3 regions of the Mesorhizobium sp. B2-5-7 genome follow, and region 3 is predicted to be linked to each of the others. Evidence: predicted binding sites of a transcription regulator. Region 3 holds the regulator's gene; each other region holds the start of a gene.

Region 1 (4,726 bases), 230 kb from region 3:
CCGCGAGACGATGGCGTCGCTGGCCAGTTTTGGCAGGATCAGTCGGCTGGTCAGGCCGGCGCAGACGATGCCGAGCACGATCTCGGCACAACGCGCGACCGCGAGGTCTACGACCAGATGCGGTTGTCCGAAAGCGGGCAGGCCGATGATCATTGCGGTGTAGCCTGCAAGAGCCGCGCCGTAGGCTTCGGGATTGCGCAGCAGCGACGAGACGAAGGTGCAAATGCCAATCCAGACAGCAAGCACCGTCACCAGAATCCAGGGGCCGGTGCCGAATGCCGTGGTGATGCCAATTGCCGCGACACCGCCGGCCAGCGTGCCGAGCAGGCGGTAGAAGCCTTTCGCCAGCACCATGCCGGCAACCGGCTGGGCGACGATGAACACCGTCATCATCGCCCATTGCGGATGGTCGAGCTTCAGCGCGTAAGCGGCCAGCAATGCGATCATGCCGGCCGAAACGGTGCGCAGCGCGAAAATCCAGTCCGAGCGTGTCGGTTGCGTCAGCCCGGCCAGGCTCGACTCGAAATAGGTTTTCAGCCGCGCCCAGGTCACATGCTGGTCTCCATGTCAGGAACGCAAGCTAAACGCGCCAGCGGCTAGATATCCAGCACTTCCGTCTCGGCGAATTCGGCGCGTTCCTGGATGAAGCGGAAGCGGGCTTCGGGTTTGGTGCCCATCAGCTCGTCGACCCTGTCCTTGGTGGCGGAATCGACTTCGTTCACATCGACCCTGAGCAAGGTGCGCTTCCTTGGATCCATGGTGGTTTCCTTGAGCTGCGCGGCCATCATTTCGCCCAGGCCCTTGAAGCGGCCAAGCTCGACCTTGCCGCGCCCGGTGAATTCGGTGCGCAGAAGCTCGTCCTTGTGGGCGTCGTCGCGGGCATAGGCGACCTTGCCGCCTTGCCTGATCGAGTAAAGCGGCGGCACCGCCAGATAGAGATGGCCGCCGCGCACCAGCGCCGGCATCTCCTGGTAGAAGAAGGTGATCAGCAGCGAAGCGATGTGTGCGCCGTCGACGTCGGCGTCGGTCATGATGATGACGCGGTCGTAGCGCAAATCCTCGTCACGGTATTTTGACCGCGTGCCGCAGCCGAGCGCCTGGATCAGGTCCGATATCTGCTGGTTGGCGGCCAGCTTGTCATTGCCGGCGCTGGCGACGTTGAGGATTTTTCCGCGCAGCGGCAAGACGGCCTGGCTGGCACGATCGCGTGCCTGCTTGGCCGAGCCGCCGGCGGAATCGCCTTCGACGATGAAGAGTTCGGCACCCGCCGCCGCGTTCTGCGTGCAGTCGGCGAGCTTGCCCGGCAAGCGCAGCTTGCGCACTGCGCTCTTGCGCGAGACTTCCTTTTCCTGGCGGCGGCGCACCCGTTCGTCGGCGCGCGCGATCACCCAGTCGAGCAGCTTCGAGGCTTCCTGCGGATTGTCGGCCAGCCAATGGTCGAATGGGTCGCGGATCGCGGTCTCGACGATGCGTATCGCTTCGATCGTCGCCAGCCTGTCCTTGGTCTGGCCGACGAATTCCGGCTCGCGGATGAACACCGACAGCATGCCGGCGGCCGAAATCATGACGTCTTCCGAGGTGACGATCGAGGCGCGCTTGTTGCCGACGAGGTCGGCATAGGCGCGCAGGCCGCGCGTCAGCACGTTTCGGAAGCCGGCTTCGTGGGTGCCGCCTTCACCGGTCGGGATGGTGTTGCAGTAGGAATTGATGAAGCCGTCGCCACCGAACCAGGTCACCGCCCATTCGAGCGAGCCATGGCCGCCTTGCTTGTCGCTCTTGCCGGCGAAGATTTCGCGCGTCACCTGGAATTCATCGCCGAGCGACGCCTTCAGATAATCCTTGAGGCCGCCTGGGAAATGGAATTCCGCCTTGGCCGGTGTCTGATCCTTTTCCTTGATGAGGGAGGGATCGCAGGTCCAGCGGATCTCGACGCCGCCAAACAGGTACGCCTTCGAACGCGTCATGCGGTAGAGACGCGCCGGCTCGAAGGCCGCGCCCTTGCCGAAAATCTGCTCGTCGGGATGGAAGCGGATTTTTGTGCCGCGCCGGTTGTGGACTTCGCCGAGCTGCTCCAGTCCGGTCACCGGGACGCCGCGCGAAAAGCGCTGGCGATAGAGCTGGCGCCCACGTGCCACCTCGACCTCGAGATGATCCGACAGGGCGTTGACGACGGAGACGCCAACGCCGTGCAGGCCGCCGGATGTTTCGTAGACCTTGGAGTCGAACTTGCCGCCCGAATGCAGCGTCGTCATGATGACTTCGAGCGCCGGCTTCTTGAATTTTGGGTGCATGTCGACCGGAATGCCGCGGCCATTGTCGGTGACCGTGAGATGGCCGTCGGCGGAGAGTTCGACATCGATGAAGGTGGCGTGGCCGGCAACCGCTTCGTCCATCGAATTGTCGATGACCTCGGCGAACAGATGGTGCATCGCCTTGTCATCGGTGCCGCCAATATACATGCCTGGCCGGCGGCGCACCGGCTCAAGGCCCTCAAGCACCTCGATGTCGGCGGCGCTGTAGCCCTCGCTGCCATCCTTGGTTGCGGCTGGGCGCCTGGCGGCCGCCTGCACCAGCGGATCCGCCGGGCGCGCCGGCGTGCGAACCGGCTGCGGCTGTTTCTCCAGATTGCCGAAAAGATCGTTGTTGTCGTCCATGCCTGCCATAGAGTCCAAGCTGCGAATCACCCCGTCGATACTGCCACGCTTTTCAGCGCCAAGCGACGGAGGTTCCTGTTACGTTCGGGGATTTAACTGCTCTTATCCTAAAACCATTCGATAACCAAGCGGGCGGAAATAGGTCAAATGCCGCCGCGCAATATTCCTGATTCTTTAACAATGCCGCCTAGCGTGAGCCCAACATAACAAGAAACGACGGGCATCAGGGGTTTTCGGCGTGAGGGGCAAGGCCATAACGATGATCGGCATCGCCGCCGTTTTCGGCGCGATCTCGATCTTTGCCGCGGATTTCTGGGTCAAGAGCCAAGCGAAGGCCGATGCCCAGGAGAAAACGGCCTCGATCGCCGCTCCGGCCGCGCCCAGGATCGAGTTCAAGACCATCGTGGTGGCGAACGCGCCGTTGCGCTATGGCATGGAGCTCGACCGCGCCAAGCTCAGCGAAATCCCGTGGCCGCAGGATTCCCTTCCGCAGGGCGCCTTTGCCACCATCGATGGATTGCTCGGCGAAGGCGGCCGGGTTGCGCTGTCGCCGATCGAGATCAACGAGCCGGTGCTGCTCGCAAAGCTGTCGGGACCGAACGGCCGCGCGACGCTGTCCAATATGCTGACGCCCGGAATGCGGGCGGTCACCATCCGCACCGACGAGATCGCCGGCGTCGGTGGCTTCGTCACGCCGGGCGACCGGGTCGATGTCGTGCTGACGCGCGATGCCGGCGAAATCCAGGAAGTCGCCAAGAACGCGCAAGGGGCTGCCGGTTCGACCATCACCTCGGAGATCGTCGTTGCCGACGCCAAGGTGCTCAGCGTCGGGCAGGGCGCCGACGAGCGCCAGACGACGCCGCAGGTGGCCAATTCCGTGACCCTCGAGGTGACGAGCGACGGCGCGCAGAAAGTGGCGCTTGCCCGCACCGTCGGAACGCTGTCGCTGTCGCTTCGCTCCGCCAGCGAAGGCGGCGATGGCAAGAACGGCGTCACCACCATCTCTTCCTTCGGCGGATCCGTCGCTTCCAAGACGCAGGCCGTGGCCGGCTCCTTGTTCGATGCCATAGCGAAGGAGCCGGAGAAGCCGAAATTCAAGACGATCATCGTGACGCGCGGCACGCAGGCCGAGGAATATCAGGTTCCAACGCGGGACCAGAAGTAAAGACCGGTGGGGACCGGGCGGGACGGGACAATGTTGATGCGTACCCTATATCGAATGACGGCTCGGTCGCGCTTGGTGCGCGCCCTGGCGATGGCGTTTACCCTGGCTGCGAGCGGCGTGCTTGCCTTGCCCGGAGCGGCGAAGGCGGACAACGACATCGTTTATGTCTCGTCGACCAAGAATGCGTCGATCAAGGTTGCCAAGGGCAAGCCCAAGACGATCATGACGAGCGCGGCCTTCTACCAGATCGTCATCGGTGATCCGGAGATCGCCAACGTCAACCCGCTGACCGACAAATCCTTCTATGTGCTGGGCAACAATCTCGGCACCACCGGCATTGCGCTGTTCGACCAGAACAAGCAGCTCGTCGGCACCGTGGACATCGAGGTGACGCTCGACACCGACCAATTGGCGAACACTATCCGTGCCAGTGTGCCGGACGCCAAGATCAAGGTCGGCTCGGCCAACGGCCGTGTCGTGCTGTCGGGTGAGGCGGATGACGCGGTTGCAGCGGATAAGGCAAGCAAGATCGCCAGCCGCTTTTCCGGCAATGAGGAAGTGATCAACTCGGTCAATATCTCTTCGTCGCAGCAGGTTCAGCTCAATGTCCGGTTCGTCGAGATCAACCGCCAGGCAGGGCAGGACCTGGGCGCGAAATACAGCGCCAATTTCGCCTACGGCTTCGGCGGTCGCGACATTTCACTGGATCCGGGCACGGTCCCAGCGGCGGGGACCGGCGAGATCATCGGCCGACTGCTGTCGAACGGCGTCTCGATCGACATTGCCATTAAGGCGCTGGAAGAGCGCGGCCTTGCCCGTCGGCTGGCTGAGCCGAACCTGATCGCGCGTTCAGGGGAGACAGCGAGCTTCCTGGCCGGCGGCGAATTTCCGATCCCGGTTTCGGAGG
Region 2 (4,726 bases), on a different contig from region 3:
CGACCGGACCGCCGACACCACGATGCGCGGCCCGCTTGCGGCGCATCGGCGCCATGCCGATTTCCGGTTTGACTTGGGGTTGGGAAAGGGCAAAAAAGTCCTCAACGGCACAACAACACCCTTGAAGTCTGGAGAAGAAAATGTCCGCTTCCATTGTCATTGCCAGCGCCGCGCGCACGGCTGTAGGCTCCTTCAACGGCGCCTTCGCCGCCACGCCCGCGCATGAGCTCGGCGCCGTCGTCGTGCAGGAACTTTTGGCGCGTGCCGGGGTCGAACCGGCCGAGATCGACGAGGTCATCCTCGGCCAGGTGCTGACCGCGGCGCAAGGCCAGAACCCGGCCCGCCAGGCCTCGATCCTTGCCGGACTGCCCAAGGAGACCACCGCCTGGGGCCTCAACCAGGTTTGCGGTTCGGGCCTGCGCGCCATCGCGCTCGGCATGCAGCAGATCGCCACCGGCGACGCCAAGGTGATCATTGCCGGCGGCCAGGAATCGATGTCGCTGTCGCCGCACGCCGAGCACCTGCGCGCCGGCGTCAAGATGGGCGACTACAAGATGATCGACACCATGATCAAGGACGGGCTGTGGGACGCCTTCAATGGCTACCACATGGGCAACACCGCCGAGAACGTCGCCCGCCAGTTCCAGATCACCCGCGACGACCAGGACCAGTTCGCACTGGCCTCCCAGAACAAGGCCGAGGCCGCGCAGAAGGCGGGCAAGTTCAAGGACGAGATCGTCGCCTTCACCATCAAGGGCAAGAAGGGCGATACGGTTGTCGATCAGGACGAATACATCCGCCACGGCGCCACGATCGATGCCATGACCAAGCTGAAGCCGGCCTTCGACAAGGATGGCACGGTGACCGCCGCCAATGCCTCCGGCATCAATGACGGTGCCGCCGGCGCGCTGCTGATGAGCGAAGCGGAAGCCGCAAGGCGTGGCATCACCCCGCTGGCGCGCATCGCCTCCTGGGCGACCGCCGGCGTCGATCCGGCGATCATGGGCACCGGACCCATTCCCGCTTCACGCAAGGCCTTGGAACGGGCCGGTTGGTCGGCAGGGGATCTCGACCTTGTCGAGGCCAACGAGGCGTTCGCCGCACAGGCCTGCGCCGTCAACAAGGACATGGGCTGGGACCCCTCGATCGTCAACGTCAATGGCGGCGCCATCGCCATCGGCCACCCGATCGGCGCCTCGGGCGCCCGCATCTTCAACACGCTGGTTTTCGAAATGCGCCGGCGCGGCGCCAAGAAGGGACTGGCCACCCTATGCATCGGCGGCGGCATGGGCGTCGCCATGTGCGTGGAGGCTTTCTGATAGACTTTGGACGGGCGGCGCAAGCCGCCCGTTTCACATGTGGTGCCTGTAGCAAATCCAGTGCCTGCCAAGCCCGACAACAGGGCGATTTCAAAAAGGGGAAATGCATGACCAAGGTTGCAATCGTCACGGGTGGATCGCGTGGCATCGGCGCGGCGATCTCGATCGCTTTGAAGAACGCCGGCTATTCGGTTGCCGCGAACTACGCCGGCAACGACGAGGCGGCGGCGAAGTTCAAGGCGCAGACCGGCATTCCGGTCTACAAATGGTCGGTCGCCGACTATGACGCTTGCGCGGCCGGTATCAAACAAGTCGAGGCCGACCTCGGCCCTGTCTCGGTGCTGGTCAACAATGCCGGCATCACCCGCGACGCCATGTTCCACAAGATCACCCGCGAGCAGTGGAAAGAGGTGATCGATACCAATCTGTCCGGTGTCTTCAACATGACCCATCCGTTGTGGGGCGGCATGCGCGACCGCAAGTTCGGCCGCGTCATCACCATCTCCTCGATCAACGGCCAGAAGGGCCAGGCCGGTCAGGTCAATTACTCCGCCGCCAAGGCCGGCGACATCGGCTTCTCGAAGGCGCTCGCCCAGGAAGGCGCCCGCGCGGGCATCACCGTCAACGTCATCTGCCCTGGCTACATCGCCACCGAGATGGTCAAGGCAATCGACGAAAAGGTGCTCAACGAGCGCATCATCCCGCAAATCCCCGTGGGTCGCCTTGGAGAACCGGAAGAGATCGCGCGCTGCGTGGTCTTCCTCGCTTCGCAAGATGCCGGCTTCATCACCGGCTCGACCCTCACCGCCAATGGCGGCCAGTACTTCGTCTGAGACGTCTGCTCGCGCAGTCCAACGCTGCGGATCCATGCGTGCCCTGCGATAAGCGGACCGGAAAATCGGTCCGCTTCCAAATGGCGCCTAACTCTTGGAAGACGCCGCTGTGACGCAATGCCCCAATCCGGCACGCAAAGCTTAATGCCGGTAGGCGCGTCTGTGCGAACCCTGTGATCAAGCCTGTGGATTCTCGGTGGATAAGCTGTTCACAACACAAGATATTGGGGGAACAAAAAGAGAAAATACGGCCGGCGCTGCTTTGTCGCCGATTCGTTCCGGCTTTGAGCCCAATGTTAAGATTAATGGCCGCGATAAGCTGCTATTCTTTAACGCCGAATTAGGAAAGATTAACAGTTTCATAAGCTTAACAGGGCGCGCACCGAATCGCCCTCATCGTTCCCGGCGAAAGTTAACGGCAGGACCCGCCCAGCATAAAACGGGCCAGTTCGGTGATTCAGCATGTGGTGAGACTCGTGGTCACGAAATCCATATCTAGCCGTGAACAAAAGCTGAATCTGACGGAGTCGCCGATTCGTCGCTGATTCGTTCCAGACTCGTTCCAACTGTTAAGCAGGGGCTGATTTGCGGAGTGAGGCGGGCGTCTCCGGAACCCTGCCGGAACATTCTGCTTTCGCTTCGCGCCCGAAATCCCTATGTGTCGGCTGTCATACGCGCCGTCCTGGCACGCTCCCGACCACGAGAGGCCAGAAAGCCTTATTTCCGAGCCGATGAACATCCAGCCGAAACACAACGAGCCGCTGATCCTGTCGGGCCGCGACGTGACCGCCGTGCTTGGGCCGACCAATACCGGCAAGACCCATCTCGCCATCGAGCGGATGGTGGCGCACGAAACCGGTGTCATCGGCCTGCCGCTGAGGCTGCTGGCCCGCGAGGTCTACACGCGCGTCTGCGAAAAGGTCGGTGCCAACAAGGTGGCGCTGATCACCGGCGAGGAGAAGATCCAGCCGCCGGGCGCCAGATATTCGGTCTGCACCGTTGAAGCCATGCCGCGTGAAACCGACGCCGCCTTTGTTGCCATCGACGAGGTACAGCTGGCCGGCGACCTCGAGCGCGGCCATATCTTCACCGACCGCATCCTGCATCTGCGCGGCCGCCAGGAGACGCTGCTGCTTGGCGCGGCCACCATGCACGGCATTCTCCAGCGGCTGCTGAAAGGCATCTCCGTGGTGACGCGGCCGCGGCTGTCGCATCTGGCCTATGCCGGCTCCAAGAAACTGACCCGCCTGCCACGGCGCACCGCGATCGTCGCCTTCTCCGCCGACGAGGTCTATGCCATCGCCGAACTCATCCGCCGCCAGCAGGGTGGTGCGGCCGTCGTGCTCGGGGCGCTGTCGCCCCGCACCCGCAATGCTCAGGTGGCGCTGTTCCAGTCGGGCGATGTCGACTATCTCATTGCCACCGATGCGATTGGCATGGGCCTCAACCTCGACCTCGACCATGTCGCCTTCGCCCAGAACCGCAAGTTCGACGGCTACCAGTACCGCAATCTGACGGCGGCCGAACTCGGCCAGATCGCCGGCCGCGCCGGCCGGCATCTGCGCGATGGCACGTTCGGCGTCACCGGCCAGGTCGATCCGCTGGACGAGGACCTGGTCCAGAAGATCGAGGGCCATGACTTCGACCCGGTGAAGGTGCTGCAGTGGCGCACCGCCCAATTCGATTTCGCCAGCCTCGATGCGCTGAAGCGCTCGATCGAGACCAACGCCCCGGTCGAGGGCCTGACACGCGCGCTGCCGGCCGTCGATGCGCAAGCGCTCGAACATCTCTCCCGCGACGAAGACATCCGCGCGCTCGCCACCAACGCCAAGCGCGTGGCGCTGCTGTGGGAAGCCTGCGCCCTGCCCGACTATCGCAAGATCGCGCCTGCCCAGCATGCCGACCTCATCGCCTCGATCTACATGGACCTCGCCCGGCAGGGCCATGTCGACGAGAACTACATGGCCGAACAGGTGCGCCGCGCCGACACCACCGAGGGCGACATCGACACGCTGTCGCACCGCATCGCCCAGATCCGCACCTGGACATTCGTGTCGAACCGGCCCGGCTGGCTGGCCGATCAGGCACACTGGCAGGAAAAGACGCGCGAAATCGAAGACAGATTGTCGGATGCGCTGCATGAGCGGTTGACGAAACGCTTCGTAGACCGCAGGACTTCCGTCCTCATGCGGCGCCTTAGAGAAAATACCATGCCTGAAGCCGAAATCAGTCCTACCGGAACCGTCCTTGTCGAAGGCCATCATGTCGGCGAGTTGCAAGGGTTCCGCTTCACCGCCGACCAGACCGCCGGCGGCGAAGACGCCAAGGCCGTGCGCACTGCCGCGCAAAAGGCGCTTGCCGCCGAGTTCGAGGCACGCGCGGAGCGCTTCGGCGCCTGCGCCAATGGCGATCTCGCGCTCGGTTCGGACGGCACGCTGCGCTGGATCGGCGCGCCGATAGGCACGCTGGTCTCGGGCGAAGACGCGCTGAAGCCGCGCCTGGTGTTGCTGGCTGACGAACAGCTGACGGGCCCGGCGCGCGACAAGGTCGCGGCGCGCGCCGAACGCTTCGTCA
Region 3 (4,726 bases):
ATCAATGAAGCGATGCGGCGTACCGGCATCTATCACATCATCTCTATTTCGGGACTGCATATGGCGCTTGTGGCCGGCACCATCATGGGTCTGCTGCGTGGTGCCTTCGCGCTGTTTCCAGACTTTTCCGCGCGCCGGCCGGTGAAGAAATACGCGGCCGCCGCCGCACTGTTCTCGATCGCGGCCTATCTCATCATTTCCGGTGTCGTCGTTGCCGCCGAACGCAGCTTCATCATGCTGGCGGTGATGCTGATTGCCGTCTTCTTCGATCGCGCTGCGCTGACCATGCGCAATCTGGGGATCTCGGCGATCGCCGTCATCCTGGTCTCGCCTCACGAGGTCGTCGGCCCGAGCTTTCAGATGTCGTTCGCCGCGACCGCGGCCCTGGTTGGCGCTTATGCCGGCTGGGCCGATCACCGTGCGGGAAAGACGCGGCCACCGCCGCGAAAGCGATCGCTGCCCGGGTTCCTGACGCGAAAATTCCTGCTGGCGACAGGAGGATTGGCCATGACGTCCATTATCGCCGGCAGCGCCACGGCGTTGTTTGCCATCTGGCATTTCCAGCGGGTATCGCCGCTCAGCCTGTTCGCCAATCTGGCCGTGATGCCTATCGTGTCGGTCGTGATGTTCCTGGCCGTCGCCAGCGCGCTGTTGATGCCATTCGGACTGGATTGGCCGGCTCTCTACCTCATGGGCAAGGGCCTGACAGCAATGATCGCCGTGTCGGCGTGGATATCGGAGCGCTCTCCGGTCGATGGAGTCGGGCTGATTTCGCAGCAATCCGTGCTGCTGGTCACCGTCGCGCTGGTTATCGCGACGATGGCGACGACATGGCTGCGGCTCGCGGCGCTGCCATTCGCGCTCGCCGGCCTGTTGACTGTGTCGCACACACGCGCGCCCGATGTGCTGATCTCGGAAGATGCGCGGCTGGTCGCGCTGCCGATCGGCAATGGCGAACTGGCCGTCAACCGGGAACGTCCGAACGAATTCGCAACCGACAACTGGAAGCGCGCCCTGATCTCCGAAACAATCGTCAAACCGGAAATGTTCGACACGACAGACAGGCAATTCGATGTTGCCAGTCCCACCGACCTGCCGCCGGGATCGCCCTTCTACTGCCGCGAAGGCCTGTGCCTTGCCAGGCACCCTTCCGGCGCGATCATTGCCTATGTCGAGGACCGCAAGACCACCTGGAAAGCCTGCGCTTTCGCCGACCTGATCATCGTCAATGACGCAACCGCCTATGACGCCTGCCACAATCCACTGGTTCTCGTCGTCACCAAACGGCAGCTCGCCCGCAAGGGAAGCGCTGCCGTCTTCTTCAATTCCCAGTCGGCCACGACCCGGGCCGCGATCGCATTTGCCGTCGACGGACCATACCGGCCCTGGCACGAACAGCGAAAATTCTCACGCGAGGCGAGGGGGCTGCCGCCGTACAAAAAACCCGACAAGCCCGATAACAAGCCGGTTCAGTAGCGCCTGATCAACCCGACCAGCTTGCCTTGTACCTTGACCCTGTCCGGCCCGAAAATGCGCGTTTCGTAGGCTGGATTGGCGGCCTCGAGCGCGATCGAAGCGCCTTTGCGGCGGAACCGCTTCAGTGTCGCTTCCTCTTCGTCGACCAGTGCCACGATAATTTCGCCCGGGCTTGCCGTGTCGGCATTGCGGATAATGACCGTGTCTCCATCGAAGATACCAGCCTCGATCATCGAGTCGCCCTTGACCTCCAACGCATAGTGCTCGCCGCCCATGATCATGTCTGGCGGCACCGAGATCGAATGCGTCTGATGCTGGATGGCATCGATCGGCACACCGGCGGCGATACGGCCCATGACCGGGATGGACACGGCTGAAACCGCGTCGTCGTCGTTGCCGGCCGCGGGCAGGCGCGAAGGCGCAGCGGCCGGCCTGATCTGGCGTCCGAGACTGCCTTGGCCAAGGCTGCCTTGGATGACGCTTGGCGAGAACTTCTTTGCCGCATTGAGGCCCGGCGCGATCGAGTCCGGCAGCCGCAGCACTTCCAGCGCGCGCGCCCGATTGGGTAGCCGGCGAATGAAGCCGCGCTCCTCCAGGGCCGTGATCAGGCGATGGATCCCCGACTTGGAGGCAAGATCGAGTGCTTCCTTCATCTCGTCGAAGGAAGGCGGTATCCCGCTTTCCTTGAGCCGTTCGTGGATGAACATCAGCAGTTCATGTTGCTTGCGTGTCAGCATGGCGGCCCCCAAGACATTGAACGAAAGGTTGAACCAGAATCGAAAAACAAACCCAGAACAAACCCTATCTGTTCCAGTTGTGTTCTGCAACCGTTTAAAGTTTAATGAATTTGTTAAGGGGTCTGAAGTTTTTTGCCCGCGACGGCGGGCGGCAACCAGTCCTTTCCGCCGTCGGCAGGCGCATTGAAATCGTTTTGGTTAATGGCCTGTGGCCCATCCGCCGACGAGGCTTTGGCATCAGTTAGTTGGAAGGCTTCTCCTCGGAGGGACGTATAATTCGCGGAGCCATTATTCGCGGAACGAAACGAAACCAAAATGCCAACGATTGCTAGCTTCGGGCGGCCATGGATCGGGGCGTTCGGCGCACTCCGGCCAGCGCGTTCGAATAGGCGTCGCGGAAGCGCTGAAGTTATCCCGAACCCGCCTTCAAGCTGCCGGCGCGAGCGGCGTATCTGGTAGCGCCGCTGTCTTCGCTGTGGACATAGACGTGCAGTGTGTAGCCGATATGCGCCGTCATCAGCGCCTTGGCCCGCTCGACGTCACGGTCGAGCGCCGCTTCCATGATCGCGGTATGGTGTTCGATCGCAATCGCTTCGCGTAGCGCTTCGATTGCCTCTTCATAGCCATCCTTGAGGCCGGCCGCGGCCCGCAGTGTCGGCGCCAGACCAAGAAAGCGATGATGCCGGCGCAGCTGATCCGAGATCGTCGAGCGGAACCGCAACAGCCAGTCGCATGTGGCGGCGCTCAGCAGCGCCGCATGGAAAGCCTCGTGGTTCTCGTCCCATCTGTCGACGGCCGCGTCCGAGGGATCGTCGACCGCCGTCTTGCAACGCGAGAGCCGGTAGTGGGCGGTGACCACGGCATCCTCCCACTCCCTGCCGCCTTTTTCCATCGATTCGAGGAACAGGGGTATCTCGACCACCATCCTGGCGCGTGCCAGATCCTCCAGCTCGGCCCGCGACACCGGAGCCACGGCAAAACCACGATTGCTGATTGCGGTGACCAGGCGTTCGGCCTCGAGCCGCGACAGGGCTTCGCGCAACGGTGTCCAGCCGACGCCATAGGTGCCGCGCAGCGCACTCAGTTTGAGCGGGGCGCCGGGCATGAGGCGCGTGGTCAGGATGTCGCGCCGCAACAGCTGATAGGCGGCTTCCGTTTTTGTGGAACTCGTTTCATTCAGCATGGTGATCAATCCGTCGTCTGGCGAAAAGTATATATGATAGTGCGTCACAGCAACAATTATATATAATGTTTGACACAGACCAGCGGACTCACCATGATCGCCGTAGTAGCCGCGTTTCCAAGCGGCCCTGATCAAATCTGGGAGGAAATGATGTTGAAGTCGAAATCCGCTTGGTTGTCGGGTTTGGCGCTGGCAGGCGCATTGATGGTCAGCGCCGGCAGTGCCGCGGCCGATCAGATCCGTATCGGCATTGCCAATTTCGGCGAGCATCCGCAATTGAACGCCGCCATAGCCGGCTTCAAGAAGGCGCTGACGGATAATGGCTACGTCGAGGGTAAGGACGTCGTCTACACGGAGAGCCACACCAATTTCGATGCATCGCTGGTGCCGCAGATGATCGCCAAGCTGCAGGCCGAGCAGCCCAAGCTGATCTACACCATCACCACGCCGGTATCGCAGATCGCCAAGAAAGCGCTTGCCGGTTCCGGCATTCCGATCGTTTTTGCCGCGGTCACCGATCCGGTGGCGGCCAAGCTGGTGCCGTCATGGGACGCCGGAGACGAAGGCATGACCGGCGCCAGCGATCTGCAGGACGTCGCCGCGGTGATGGCCTTCACCAAGAAGCTGCTGCCGAACGCCAAGCGCTTCGGCGTGCCTTATAATCCCGGTGAGGCCAATGACGTTGCCTTGGTCGAAAAGATCAAGGCGGCGGCACCGGCCGCGGGCTTCGAGGTGGTGGAGGTCGGCATCGACAACGTCAATGACATCCAGCAACGCATCGCTTCGCTCGCCGGCAAGGCCGACGTGATCTACGGCCCGGCCTCGAACCTGATACAGCCGGCGATCGCAGCTGTCTCCGCGGCCGCGCGCCAGGCCGGTATCCCGGTCGTCAACTCCGATGACAGTGCGGTCCGTAACGGCACCGTGCCGGCGAGCTTCGCGGTCAATTACACGCAGGTCGGCGTCAACGCCGGCAACATCGCCGCCGAGATCCTCAAGGGCAAGGATCCTAAGACGATCGCGCCGTCGCGCCCGGCCTACAAGGACCACATGGCAACGATCTCGCGCAAGGCGATGGCCGCGTTCGGCATCGAGATACCGGCTTCAATGGCCGATTGCGGCTGCATCGTCGACTAACATCGGAACTGCTGGGGTGACGGCGTCGGCGCCGTCATCCCGAGGTCAGGGAGAAACGATGCTCGAGATTCGATCCGCGCGCAAAGTGTTCTACAAGGGCCAGGCCGACGAGAAGGTCGCGCTGGACGGTCTCAGCCTGTCCTTGGCCACCGGAGAGTTCGGCATCGTCATCGGCTCCAACGGGGCCGGCAAG

Evidence for each region. The regulator LexA, encoded in region 3, represses DNA repair genes until DNA is damaged. The targets are predictions, from matches to a motif close to TGTTCNNNNTGTGTTCNG.
Region 1: parE (DNA topoisomerase IV subunit B) is a predicted target of LexA. The motif match lies at 2,725-2,742, and genes of this name have one in related genera.
Region 2: FJ543_RS09200 (helicase-related protein) is a predicted target of LexA. The motif match lies at 2,700-2,717, and genes of this name have one in related genera.

The regions. Positions count from the first base shown of each region.
Region 1 covers NZ_VFUO01000001.1:558,512-563,237, forward strand. Annotated here, with positions in the region: gene FJ543_RS02720 (FUSC family protein) at 1-552, opposite strand, end outside; gene parE (DNA topoisomerase IV subunit B) at 597-2,654, opposite strand; gene cpaB (Flp pilus assembly protein CpaB) at 2,893-3,819, shown strand; gene FJ543_RS02735 (type II and III secretion system protein family protein) at 3,910-4,726, shown strand, end outside.
Region 2 covers NZ_VFUO01000002.1:367,545-372,270, reverse strand. Annotated here, with positions in the region: gene FJ543_RS09220 (hypothetical protein) at 1-154, opposite strand, end outside; gene FJ543_RS09215 (acetyl-CoA C-acetyltransferase) at 141-1,319, shown strand; gene phbB (acetoacetyl-CoA reductase) at 1,427-2,152, shown strand; gene FJ543_RS09205 (hypothetical protein) at 2,349-2,651, shown strand; gene FJ543_RS09200 (helicase-related protein) at 2,884-4,726, shown strand, end outside.
Region 3 covers NZ_VFUO01000001.1:783,649-788,374, forward strand. Annotated here, with positions in the region: gene FJ543_RS03790 (ComEC/Rec2 family competence protein) at 1-1,476, shown strand, start outside; gene lexA (transcriptional repressor LexA) at 1,470-2,213, opposite strand; gene FJ543_RS03800 (GntR family transcriptional regulator) at 2,623-3,396, opposite strand; gene FJ543_RS03805 (ABC transporter substrate-binding protein) at 3,547-4,533, shown strand; gene FJ543_RS03810 (ABC transporter ATP-binding protein) at 4,592-4,726, shown strand, end outside.